2 linked regions of the Saccharobesus litoralis genome follow. The protein of the gene in region 1 interacts with the protein of each later gene in a pairwise test. Links are inferred from orthologs where the notes say so. Each region holds a gene or a part of one and is shown on either strand. Other genes may lie near its edges.

The links. Proteins that work in one complex are often made in the same cells at the same time.
Region 2: the proteins of dnaQ (region 1) and dnaE interact in binary tests that used the Escherichia coli proteins (3 or more experiments, as listed by UniProt). The link is inferred for Saccharobesus litoralis from one-to-one orthologs.

The regions. Positions count from the first base shown.
Region 1 is NZ_CP026604.1:4,328,696-4,333,890, forward strand. The notes cover bases 2,400-5,195. They hold dnaQ (DNA polymerase III subunit epsilon), read right to left. Parts: upstream 4,258-5,195; coding sequence 3,541-4,257; downstream 2,400-3,540. Other genes in these bases: C2869_RS15995 (TIGR03503 family protein), read right to left, coding at 2,400-3,504; rnhA (ribonuclease HI), read left to right, coding at 4,369-4,830. Outside these bases: C2869_RS15970 (cytochrome-c peroxidase), read right to left, coding at 1-1,436; more of C2869_RS15995, read right to left, coding at 2,083-2,399. UniProt on the Escherichia coli protein: DNA polymerase III is a complex, multichain enzyme responsible for most of the replicative synthesis in bacteria. The epsilon subunit contain the editing function and is a proofreading 3'-5' exonuclease.
Region 2 is NZ_CP026604.1:4,714,806-4,721,223, forward strand. What follows is about bases 2,336-6,418. They hold dnaE (DNA polymerase III subunit alpha), read right to left. Parts: upstream 6,019-6,418; coding sequence 2,536-6,018; downstream 2,336-2,535. Other genes in these bases: rnhB (ribonuclease HII), read right to left, coding at 6,018-6,418. In the rest of the region: tRNA lysidine(34) synthetase TilS, read right to left, coding at 1-1,280; accA (acetyl-CoA carboxylase carboxyl transferase subunit alpha), read right to left, coding at 1,375-2,331. UniProt on the Escherichia coli protein: DNA polymerase III is a complex, multichain enzyme responsible for most of the replicative synthesis in bacteria. This DNA polymerase also exhibits 3' to 5' exonuclease activity. The alpha chain is the DNA polymerase catalytic subunit.

The DNA of each region.
Region 1 (5,195 bases):
CGGCTAGCCCAAAAGTGGTAGCCATCATTGCGTACAATTTCAATATCAATTAACTCGGCATTTTTATCTCTTTTTTGCCAATCTATCTTTGGCACGCTCGAACCTGTTTCTGTCACTAGAAAGCTGACGCCCAATGGTTGCACTTCAGGGGCTTGCTGCCCATTTACGGCCGGTTTTTCGCTACGTAGTTGTGGTCTGTCAAATGGATATAATTCATGTTTAACTCGCTCATCCGTCAATGCGTGTTGCATAAACTCAATAATGGCTTTGCGCTGAAATTCAGTAAATTGAAAATTGTATAACTCGCCATTGGGTTTCTTACTAGCAATAGACTTAAATGGCACCTTTGCATAAACGTCAATCACTTGTCCTAAGCTGTGCTGTTGACCTGTATGCATAAAGGTTTTTTTTAAACCAACATTGCGCAAGCTAGGCACTTTCATTAACCCAATATGCGCTTTATTGCCAGTGATAGCGCTTTGTCCTAAATCGGCGTTTTGCCCCTGAATACCAATATTATAAAATTTATTATCCGTAAAAAGTGGAGGTTTATGACAATCCGTACAACCTGACTGTTTAAAAAACTCCCAACCTAAATTTTGTTGATAGCTTAGTGGCTTTACACCTTGCATAGCTTGATCCCAAGGTGTTTGGTTGGCAACTAATGTTCGCTCATAGGTTGTAATGGCAAAAATTATTCTCGCCAGCGTAATTTCACTATCACCAAATGCGCGTTCAAATAAAGCGGAATAAGAGGGATTGTTCTCAATGGCTTGGGCCACATCAACTGGCCAAGCTGTGGCTAAAGCAAGTGGTGAAGATTGGCGCAGCTTATCAATTAACTCCTGAGGTCGTTGCTCTGCTTTAGCCATTTCAACAGCGCTAAATAAAGGTCCGAGCGCTTGGTTTTCTAACGCACCTCCCTGCTTGATTAACACTTTACCCGTTTGAGGATCTAAAAATTGTGAACCTGCGCGACCGTCCCAAAAATTCAAGTCGGACCACAAGCCCGAAAAATAACTCTGAGCTGCTCGGCTCGTTACCTGCTGGCGATAATGGAAATGTTTATTTTTGCTCAGCTTACCTTGATGATCGCGAGCTTTAACGCCTAGGCTTCCCCAGATATCATCTGGTGTTCCAAGCTTCTCATCATACCCAGGTCCATTAGCTATACGTGGATCAGCCCCTGCCGCTGCAGGAATATGACAGGTACCACACGCTACTGAATTATCGGTTGATAGCTGCTCATCCCAAAAGAGTATTTTACCTAATAGCCGTTTCGGTTCACTGAATGGGTTTTCTGACGGAAAATTAACCGGTGGCAGTTTAGTATAAGCTTCAGCGGATAACGTGATAGGCGAGTAAGTGACAAGTATAAGAAAAACTAGGAAAAGTACGACAAAATAACCAATGGAACAAAACGTGAATCGAAACATTAACCTTGTCTAATATTGCAAGTTGAAAAACAACCAGCACTATAATCTGTTACAGAAACAAAACCGATAGGTTAAATTGATAATGATTTGGTAATAAATAGATATGATAGATAAAGAAGTGGCGGAGTGGACGGGACTCGAACCCGCGACCCCCGGCGTGACAGGCCGGTATTCTAACCAACTGAACTACCACTCCGCGTGGCATGGTTAAGCATAAATAAGATGGCGGAGTGGACGGGACTCGAACCCGCGACCCCCGGCGTGACAGGCCGGTATTCTAACCAACTGAACTACCACTCCGCGTGGTTGCTTAACGCATAAAAGTTCTTAAATTTACAATTCGACGATGGCGGAGTGGACGGGACTCGAACCCGCGACCCCCGGCGTGACAGGCCGGTATTCTAACCAACTGAACTACCACTCCGCATAAATCGAAATCGCAAATTGTCTAGCAGTGGCGGAGTGGACGGGACTCGAACCCGCGACCCCCGGCGTGACAGGCCGGTATTCTAACCAACTGAACTACCACTCCATTTCTGCTATATCAAGCATTCTGCTTGGCTTTTGACGGGGTCTCTGTCAGAAGCGGGCGCAATGTTAAAGTTAGATGGCGCATGAGTCAACCGCTTTTTTTCAATTTTTTCATTTATCTTTCTTCTGGCAAAGAAAGGTCGATTATATCATCAGTATCTGACGATTTTTCATCCGCATCATCTAATACCAGCTCCTTCTTGGCTTTTTTGAAGTTCAGCTTAGGTAAACCTAACTTTATTTTCTTGCCAGATTTGATAAACCAAAACACAAAAATCCCAATTAAAATCAAGCCAACATTAACGCTAACAGTAATAATCATGGCTTTGCGCTCTTTTTCTTCCTGTAGCGCTTTCAATCTAGCCTCTTCCGCCTCTCTCTCGGCTTTTTCTCTTGCCAGTTGTTCTGCTTCCATTGCGGCTAATTCTTCGGCGGTCGGTTCAGGGGGCGGCGGCGGGTCTGCTGTAAAGACCACAGGAGGCACACGGATCATGACATCACGGCCATTAATATCCTGTCCAAATGCATCAAGCTCGATTTTATAAGCGCCATCTTCATAGTTCATTAAAGGTTGCACCCGTATATCAGCACTTTCCTGATCAAGCGAGAATTGCTCTATTTCACCGTTGGGAAAATAAGCTTTGCCATTAAACACAAAACTTTCAAAGTTAATTTTATCGCTTTTAGGACCTATTTTAAGATGATGAAAATCGCCATTTACCACTGTAGTTTCAATACTGATATCAAAAGGTATCGGCTCTAAAATCAAAGGGTCCATCGTTAGCTCTCGATTAAATAAAGCCAAATCAAGATACATACTCGGCAACCATTCACCTGGCGGTAAATTCAAGCGATAAACACCTGTGAACTTGCCATCTTTTGGATATTGATCAAATTCTTTACCGTCATCGGCAAAGCTAGCGACTTTCGCGCTATCTGCGCCAAAGTTTTCGTATTCGCTATTATTAGTACTGGTAAAAGTGACATCCAAGCTGACAACGTCACTAAAGCTTTTATATTCAATAGGCCGACCAGCATTAGTTAAGCTGGCGTTAATTGTGATTGTTTCACCTTGAAACAAAATGGGAGGTAACGGCTCGGCACTGAGTTGAATATCAGACATCACCATTATTTTATTATGATCTTCTAACTTTCCGACAACCTGCCAAGGCCCAACCATAGGCTTGATCAGGCGGATCATGTCATACGTTTTATCGTCAAACCAATCGCCTTCTTCATCTTTAATCGTTGGTGCATAAAGTTTGCTGCCATCAGGACGGATTAAAATAACAGGAGATGAGCCGAATTTACGAAAAAAGATAAGGGTGACTTCGTCTACCGCGTAATCAATACGAAAACGATTATCAAGTAACTTAACACCATTGAAAGCGCCTTTACTGCCTAGCATGCTGATAACATCCAGTACGCTAGGGTCGTTTTTAGGCCAGTGTTCGCTGTCGTTAACCTCAACCGCTAATACGCTAGTTGGGCAACAACAACGCCAAATGATGATAATAATAGCCAACAGGCGAAGCATAGATTTTCCTATCTGATTACCTGAAGGGTTTTATTTTTATTCGTTTAGCCAAAGGCAACTGCCGCCTTTTTCTTTGACTAACGCTAAGCGCTCTTGGTGCGCTTGTATTTCTTCAGGTGTTGCTGTAATTATTGTTAATGGCGAACGGTTAGATGACACTCTGCGAATACCGCCTGATTCTGCGCCTTCGCTGCCCCCATCAGATGCTAAATTTAAATCCGTTTGTCCACCTGTCATTAACAGGTATACATCAGCTAATATTTCAGCATCAAGCAAAGCGCCGTGTAACGTTCGGTGTGAATTATCAATCCCATACCGGTCACAAAGTACATCCAAGTTATTCCGTTTGCCCGGGAACAACTTTTTCGCCATAACTAAAGTATCGGTAACAGTACAAATATCTTCAGTTTTTATATTGTAGCCATTTAACCTAAATTCATGATCCATAAAGCTAACATCAAACGGCGCATTATGAATGACCAAATCGGCACCTTTGATATAGTCAATGAATGACTGCCCTATTTCATTAAACATGGGTTTATCGGCGAGCATTTCATCGGTAATGCCGTGAACTTCTATCGCTTCAGGATCAACTAACCTATCTGGCTTAATATAAACATGAAAGTTATTACCGGTTAACCGGCGATTAATCACCTCCACGCAACCAATTTCAATAATACGATGGCCTTCATGAACGGGACCACCTTGATTCATACCTGTTGTTTCGGTATCGAGAACTATTTGACGAGACATATTTTGCCAACAATACAACGCACTTGGGTTGTAATCTTATTAACCTTGACTATCAATATACCGTATACTGCGCGACAAATTAAATGTTAGTCCCACAAATAACACAAACAAATGAAAAAAGTTTATCTCTATACTGATGGCTCCTGCTTGGGTAATCCAGGTCCTGGCGGCTACGGTGCTGTATTACGCTACGGCAAACATGAAAAAGAGTTGAGCCAAGGTTACCAATTAACCACGAACAACCGTATGGAGCTATTAGCAGCCATTGTTGGTTTAGAATCATTAACCGAGCCTTGCGATGTCACCTTAACAACTGACAGCCAATACGTTAAAAATGGTATTAATCAATGGATCCACGGCTGGAAGAGAAAAGGTTGGAAAACAGCAGATAAAAAGCCAGTTAAAAATGTTGATTTATGGAAACGTTTAGACGAAGCAGCTAACAAACATAAAGTAGACTGGCAGTGGGTCAAAGGCCATGCTGGCCATGCCGAAAACGAACGTTGTGATGATTTAGCCCGCGATGCTGCATCATCAAGTGAATTGCTAGAAGATAGCGGTTACGTGAGTTGATTAAATGTAACTATTTAGCATCTCAAGCTGCGGACTTCTAACCATTTATAATTGATAACACTATTAGCCTTATTTTGGCGGGACTTGGCTTACAAGTCCTACCATTGGTGCCTGCGTGGATGCAGGTACTTAGAATTTGTTGGAAACAAAACTCTGTAGTTTTGCTCTTCTAGTGAGAGGGGTTTGCAGGCTCAGCAAGCATAAATGCTCACCCAGTGTGTTACGAGTTACCAACAGTACAAGGAAGGCTGGAAGGTAACGCAACTATATAAAACATGATGGTTTGGCCCATCCCATCGGCATTCAGGTGCAGGTGGAAACCACCTTATGCGGCATTGGTTAAGAGTCACTGTCGTGAGCGATAA
Region 2 (6,418 bases), 390 kb from region 1 along the record:
CTGCGCTGCCAAGGAGGGATAGCGTACTCATGCATTAATTTTTTAACTTGGCGCGAACCTTGACGACCTTGAGGTTGACAGCGAACAGAGCCTGCCAAGCGATTCGTTATCTTAACTTCATGGCTATTAACAATATTAATTGTAAAGCTTGCCGAAACACCATCAACCACTTGCAAGAAAACCTTATTTTTCACGTCTTGTGTTGATAAAACTAAGTTAATTTCTGGCAACGCGGCTACCTTAGCTATTTGACTATTGGCAATCAAAAATAATGTATGTCGATAGACACGAAGCTGTACTTGGCTCAGTTTAATATGGGTATCGGCATTGGCTTCCTGCACAAACAACTGCTGTTGAATTAATTGCATTTGTTGCTGGCTTGGCGCATCAACACCATGGCTTGCCAACCAGCAACGTAACAAGGCGCGTTGTTTGGCCGGTGATAGTTCTTTAAATGCGTTAAGCGAGAGCTTATCAATCGCATGGCCGGGTAATTGCTCCAGTAATACTTTTAGCGAGTCAGCCATACCAAGCTCGCAAGGCAAAGCCTCACATTTCGCACCTTGCAACAGCTCTTCAGCAAGTTCAGTGACCAAGTCATTATATTCCGCCGCTAGCTCAGCACTTCGATTCACACATTGACTAAAGCCTGACCAACGCGTTTCCAACATAGGTAAAATTTGATTACGCAAAAAATTGCGATCAAATTGATTGTCAGCATTACTTTCGTCTTCGACCCAAGTCAAATGATGGGATTGAGCATACTGCACCAACTGTTGCCGTCGAACATGGAGTAAAGGTCTAACTAATTTAATGCTTGAGGTTAATTGTCGTTCTGCTCGCATCGCAGCAAGACCTTTAGGACCACTACCGCGTTTTAAACGAATAAAAAACGTTTCAACTTGATCATCCATGTGTTGCCCGGTTAATAACAAAGCTGGACTATTCGTTTGCTGCATAATCAACTGCTGCATAAGCTGATATCTAGCCTCTCGAGCTTGAGCTTCTAAGCTAGTTCGAGTTTTAGTTGTTATGCTTGCTTTAGCCGTTAACAAGGTTACGTTCAGCCGTTCGCACATTAATTGACAATGGTGTTGCCACTGCTCAGCATTTTTCGACAAACCATGATTAATATGGATCGCGTATAACGGCTGATCGGCTTGACGCGCCATCGCAGCCATATGCAACAGCACACTGGAGTCCAGCCCACCACTTAACGCAATAAAAATAGGACATGGTTGATTTAAGTAATATTGTACTTGGGTATTAAGCTTAGGCATTAGCAATTGGTTAAAACGTTAGCAAAGACATAAATAAAGCTAAAAAAAATGCCGCAAAAGCGGCATCTTAAACAAACGAAATTACGCTATTCGATTAACAATAACCGAATGACATCAAACGTTGATAACGTTCTTCCAATAATGTCTCGACTGGTTTAGCTTTTAGCTCAGCTAATTGCTGCGAAATAGTCTGCTTAATATTGTGCGCCATAAAATCAAAATCACGATGCGCGCCGCCTAACGGCTCGTCAATAATATCGTTGATCAGATCCAGTTCTTTTAATCGTTGCGCTGTGATCCCCATGGCTTCAGCCGCCAAAGAGGCTTTTTCAGCACTCTTCCACAAAATTGATGCACAACCTTCAGGAGAGATAACAGAATAGGTGCTGTATTTAAGCATGTTAACGCGATCACCAACACCAATGGCTAGTGCACCACCAGAACCACCTTCACCAATAACCGTACAAATAATAGGCACATTTAAAGCTGCCATTACTTTCAAGTTTTTAGCGATAGCTTCGCTTTGTCCACGTTCTTCAGCACCAACACCTGGGTACGCACCTGGCGTGTCAATGAAGGTAATGATTGGCATTTTAAAACGCTCAGCCATTTCCATTAAACGCAATGCTTTGCGATAACCTTCTGGACGCGGCATACCGAAGTTACGACGAATTTTCTCTGCTGTATCTCGGCCTTTTTGCTGACCGATCACAACAACCGGTTCGCCGTTAAAACGAGCAATACCACCAATAATTGCCGGATCATCAGCAAAAGCACGATCACCTGCCAGTTCATCGAACTCGGTAAACATTAAATCGATATAATCTTGGGTATAAGGACGCTTAGGGTGGCGGGCAATTTGTGCGATCTGCCAAGCGCCTAAATCAGAGAAGATTTTTTCTGTCAGCTCATGGCTTTTCTGTTTTAAGCGAGCAATTTCTTCTTCAATATCAATGTTAAGGTCGCTACCTTGATTAACATTTTTTAATTCTTCTATTTGCGCTTCAAGCTCAGCAACGGGTTGCTCGAAGTCTAAAAAATTCAAACTCATTCAGATCTACCTGTGATTGACTCTACTCAGCGTAAGGAAATTGTTGTCGAGAACGCTGATATTATCTGGATTTGCTCTTAAAAAATTCGGCTTATTGTATTTAACCACCTCTCGTAAGGCTAGTGTTTTTGACAAATAAACCTGTGTTTTATAAAAAACGGGACTATTATACCGTTTTTTTAGCATTATCTGGTCTAGCCTTTTTTAACTTTCATAATCAAAATACACTTGTTCTTCACCGACAATTTGTTGTAAGTCATATATCAATCTGTCCTTAGGCGTAATATACCAATTAACACCAAACTTGATATTCGCTTGGGCTTTATCTGTTTTGTATATTGCCTTAACCGGTACAGAACCTTGATGGTAATTCTCCATCACGGCTTTTAACTTACTGGTAAAACCGTCAGTCAGCGTACTTGAGTTGATATGAAAAGTAAGCGATTTAACCGTTTGCTCACGCGCGGCAACTATGTCTTTAACCTCTGATGCCCCCATCATATTGGCATCGCTATAATCATCAAATTGCACGCGACCTTTAACAATAATGATTTTATCTTTCTGCAATAATTCTTCTGCTCTATCATAATCATCAGGGAAAAAGCGTACATCTATACGCGCTGATTTGTCATCAATGGTGGCAATGGCCCAACGCCGGCCTTTCTTGTTGACCATCACTTTAACCCCTAGTATTAAACCAGCAGCAGTTACCTCTACCCCTCTAGGCGTGGGTTCTAAATCAGCGACTTTACAATTCACATAATGACGTAGCTCTTTACGATAGCGGTTGATTGGATGCCCAGTTAAATATAAGCCTAGCGTTTCACGTTCCCCCTCTAACCAAACCTCTTCTGGCCACTTAGGTACATTGGCAAACGCTTTTTCAACATCTTCAGGTTCTGTGGTTAACACACCAAACAAATCATCTTGACCCATTGCTTGATCTTTATGATGTTGATCGGCGGCCTTTAACGCATCATTTAAACTAGCCATCATAGCCGCGCGATGAGGGCCCAGTTGATCCATAGCACCCGCTTGCACCAACTTTTCTAATACCCGTCGATTCACTTTTTTCAAATCAATCTTGGTACAAAAATCAAATAAATCGGTAAATCGCCCCTGAGTTTCTCGTGCATGAATGATAGCTTCAATCGGTCCTTCGCCTACGCCTTTAATTGCCCCTATGCCATAAACTATCTCACCTTTATCCGTCACGGTGAACTTATACTGCCCAGAGTTAACATCTGGCGGCAATATTTTAAGGCCCATTCGTTCACATTCGTCAACTAACGTCACCACCTTATCCGTGTTATCCATATCCGCAGACATAACTGCTGCCATAAACTCCGCTGGGTAGTGAGTTTTCATCCACAAGGTTTGATAAGAAACCAAGGCATAAGCCGCTGAATGCGATTTGTTAAATCCGTAACCGGCAAATTTTTCTACCAAGTCAAAGATTTTCATGGCTAATTCGCCATCTATGCCGTTATTAATTGCTCCTTCTTCAAAAACAGCACGCTGTTTAGCCATTTCTTCTGGCTTTTTCTTACCCATGGCACGACGTAACATATCAGCGCCGCCCAACGTATAACCAGACATGGCTTGCGCAATCTGCATGACTTGCTCTTGGTAAAGAATAATGCCGTACGTCGGTTCAAGGATCTCTTTCAAACATTCGTGTTGATAGTCAGCATCTGGATAAGAAACTTCTTCGCGACCATGCTTACGATCAATAAAATTATCAACCATACCTGATTGCAAAGGCCCCGGACGAAACAGGGCGACAAGTGCAATCATATCTTCAAAACAATCGGGCTGCAGACGCTTAATCAGGTCTTTCATACCCCGCGATTCGAGCTGGAACACGGCCGTTGTTTCAGAATTTTGTAATAGACGAAAGCTAGCGGGATCATCAATAGGAATAGCCGTAATATCAATTGGCGGCTTGCCTCGCTTAGCATTTCGCACGTCAGCCATATCAATTGCCCACTGCAAAATTGTCAGTGTGCGTAAGCCTAAAAAGTCAAATTTAACTAACCCTGCGGTTTCAACATCATTTTTATCAAACTGGGTGACGGGTTGTTTGCCTTCTGCATCACAGTACAAAGGGGCAAAATCAGTAATAGTTGTCGGTGAGATAACCACGCCTCCGGCATGTTTACCCGCGTTTCGCGTACAACCTTCAAGGCGACGCGCCATATCAATTAACGCTTGCACCTCTTCATCAGCATCATAGATTTCAGGTAATCTTGGTTCAGCTTCAAACGCCTTTTTTAACGTCATGCCGGGATCAGGCGGTACCAACTTAGTAATGCGATCAACAAACCCATAAGGATGGCCAAGAACACGCCCTACATCACGAATAACCGCTTTAGCTGCCATAGTACCAAAAGTGATGATCTGCGAAACCGCATCACGACCATACATATCAGCAACGTGGGCAATAACCTCGTCACGACGGTCCATACAAAAATCCACGTCAAAATCTGGCATGGACACCCTTTCAGGGTTAAGAAAACGTTCGAAAAGTAAATCAAACTCAAGCGGGTCAAGATCGGTAATTTTTTGCGCATAGGCTACTAATGAACCTGCACCTGACCCTCGCCCTGGACCGACCGGTATGTTGTTGTCTTTACTCCATTGAATGAACTCCATTACGATTAAGAAGTAACCGGGAAAGCCCATCTGGTTAATAACATCCATTTCAATTTGCAAGCGTTCATCATACTCGCCACGTTTTTCAGCTCGAACTTGTGGATCAGGAAACAAAAATTCGAGCCGATCTTCTAACCCTTCTTTTGATACTTTAACTAAGTAGTCTTCATCACTGAGTCCACCAGTCGGGAATTTAGGTAAGAAATACTCGCCTAATCGAATAGTGACATTACAGCGCTTAGCAATCTCAACCGTATTAGCCAAGGCTTCTGGAATATCAGCAAAGCGCTCGCACATTTCCTGTTCAGAGCACAAATATTGTTGCGGCGAATAGCGTTTAGGCCGATTAGGGTCATCCAGAGTATAACCATCATTGATAGCTACGCGTATTTCGTGAGCGTCAAAGTCATCCTCTTCCAAAAAGACCACTTCGTTAGTCGCCACCACAGGTAATCCTACCTGAGATGCCAAATCAACCGCCATATGAAGATAATTTTCTTCATCTTTGCGTTCTGTTCGGATCAACTCCAAATAATAAGCATTTGGGAAATGCTCTTGGTAGAAGGCAACAAATTGATTAACTTGTGCAACATTACCCTTAATTAATGCTTTACCGACATCACCTTCAACCCCACCGGAAAGTAAAATTAAACCTTCGGCGTGTTCTACCAACCAAGCCTTATCAACAACTGCTTTACCTTGTACTTCACCGCGCTGGTAAGCTTTAGAAATAAGTAAAGTTAGGTTTTTATAACCCTGATTATTTTGACAAAGCGCAACCATCCGAAACAACTCGTTACCGAGTTCACTTGATTGCAGCCACAAGTCGGCACCAATGATAGGCTTTATACCTGCACCATGAGCTGCGCCATAAAACCGCACCAAACCACATAAATTCATCTGATCCGTGATCGCCATTGCTGGCATCTTCATGTCTTCAACTTTACTCACGATAGGTTTGGTTTTCGCCACACCATCAACCATAGAAAAATCGGAATGAATGCGCAGATGAATAAACTTAGGATCAGACATTAACGAGACTCCAAGGCTCTAATAACAGGTTTAAATGATTTACGGTGTTGCTCGATTGGCCCTAACGCCTGCAATTTTTCCATATGTAACTTAGTTGGGTAGCCTTTGTGCTTATTAAACTCATAGTCTGGGTACTGCTTGGCTAACTCAAGCATTTGTCGATCACGAAACTCTTTAGCCAATATAGAAGCGGCACTGATTGCAGGAATTAAATCGTCACCTTTGACTATAGCTTCACACGGCATAGTTATGCCTGTAACAGGCTTATTGCCATCAACCATAACAAGTTCAGGTTGGGTTGTTAGGCCTTCTATTGCACGACGCATGGCTAAAAAGCTCGCTTGTAAAATATTAATATCATCTATTTCACTAGCCGTTGCTTCAGCTACAGCCCAAGCTA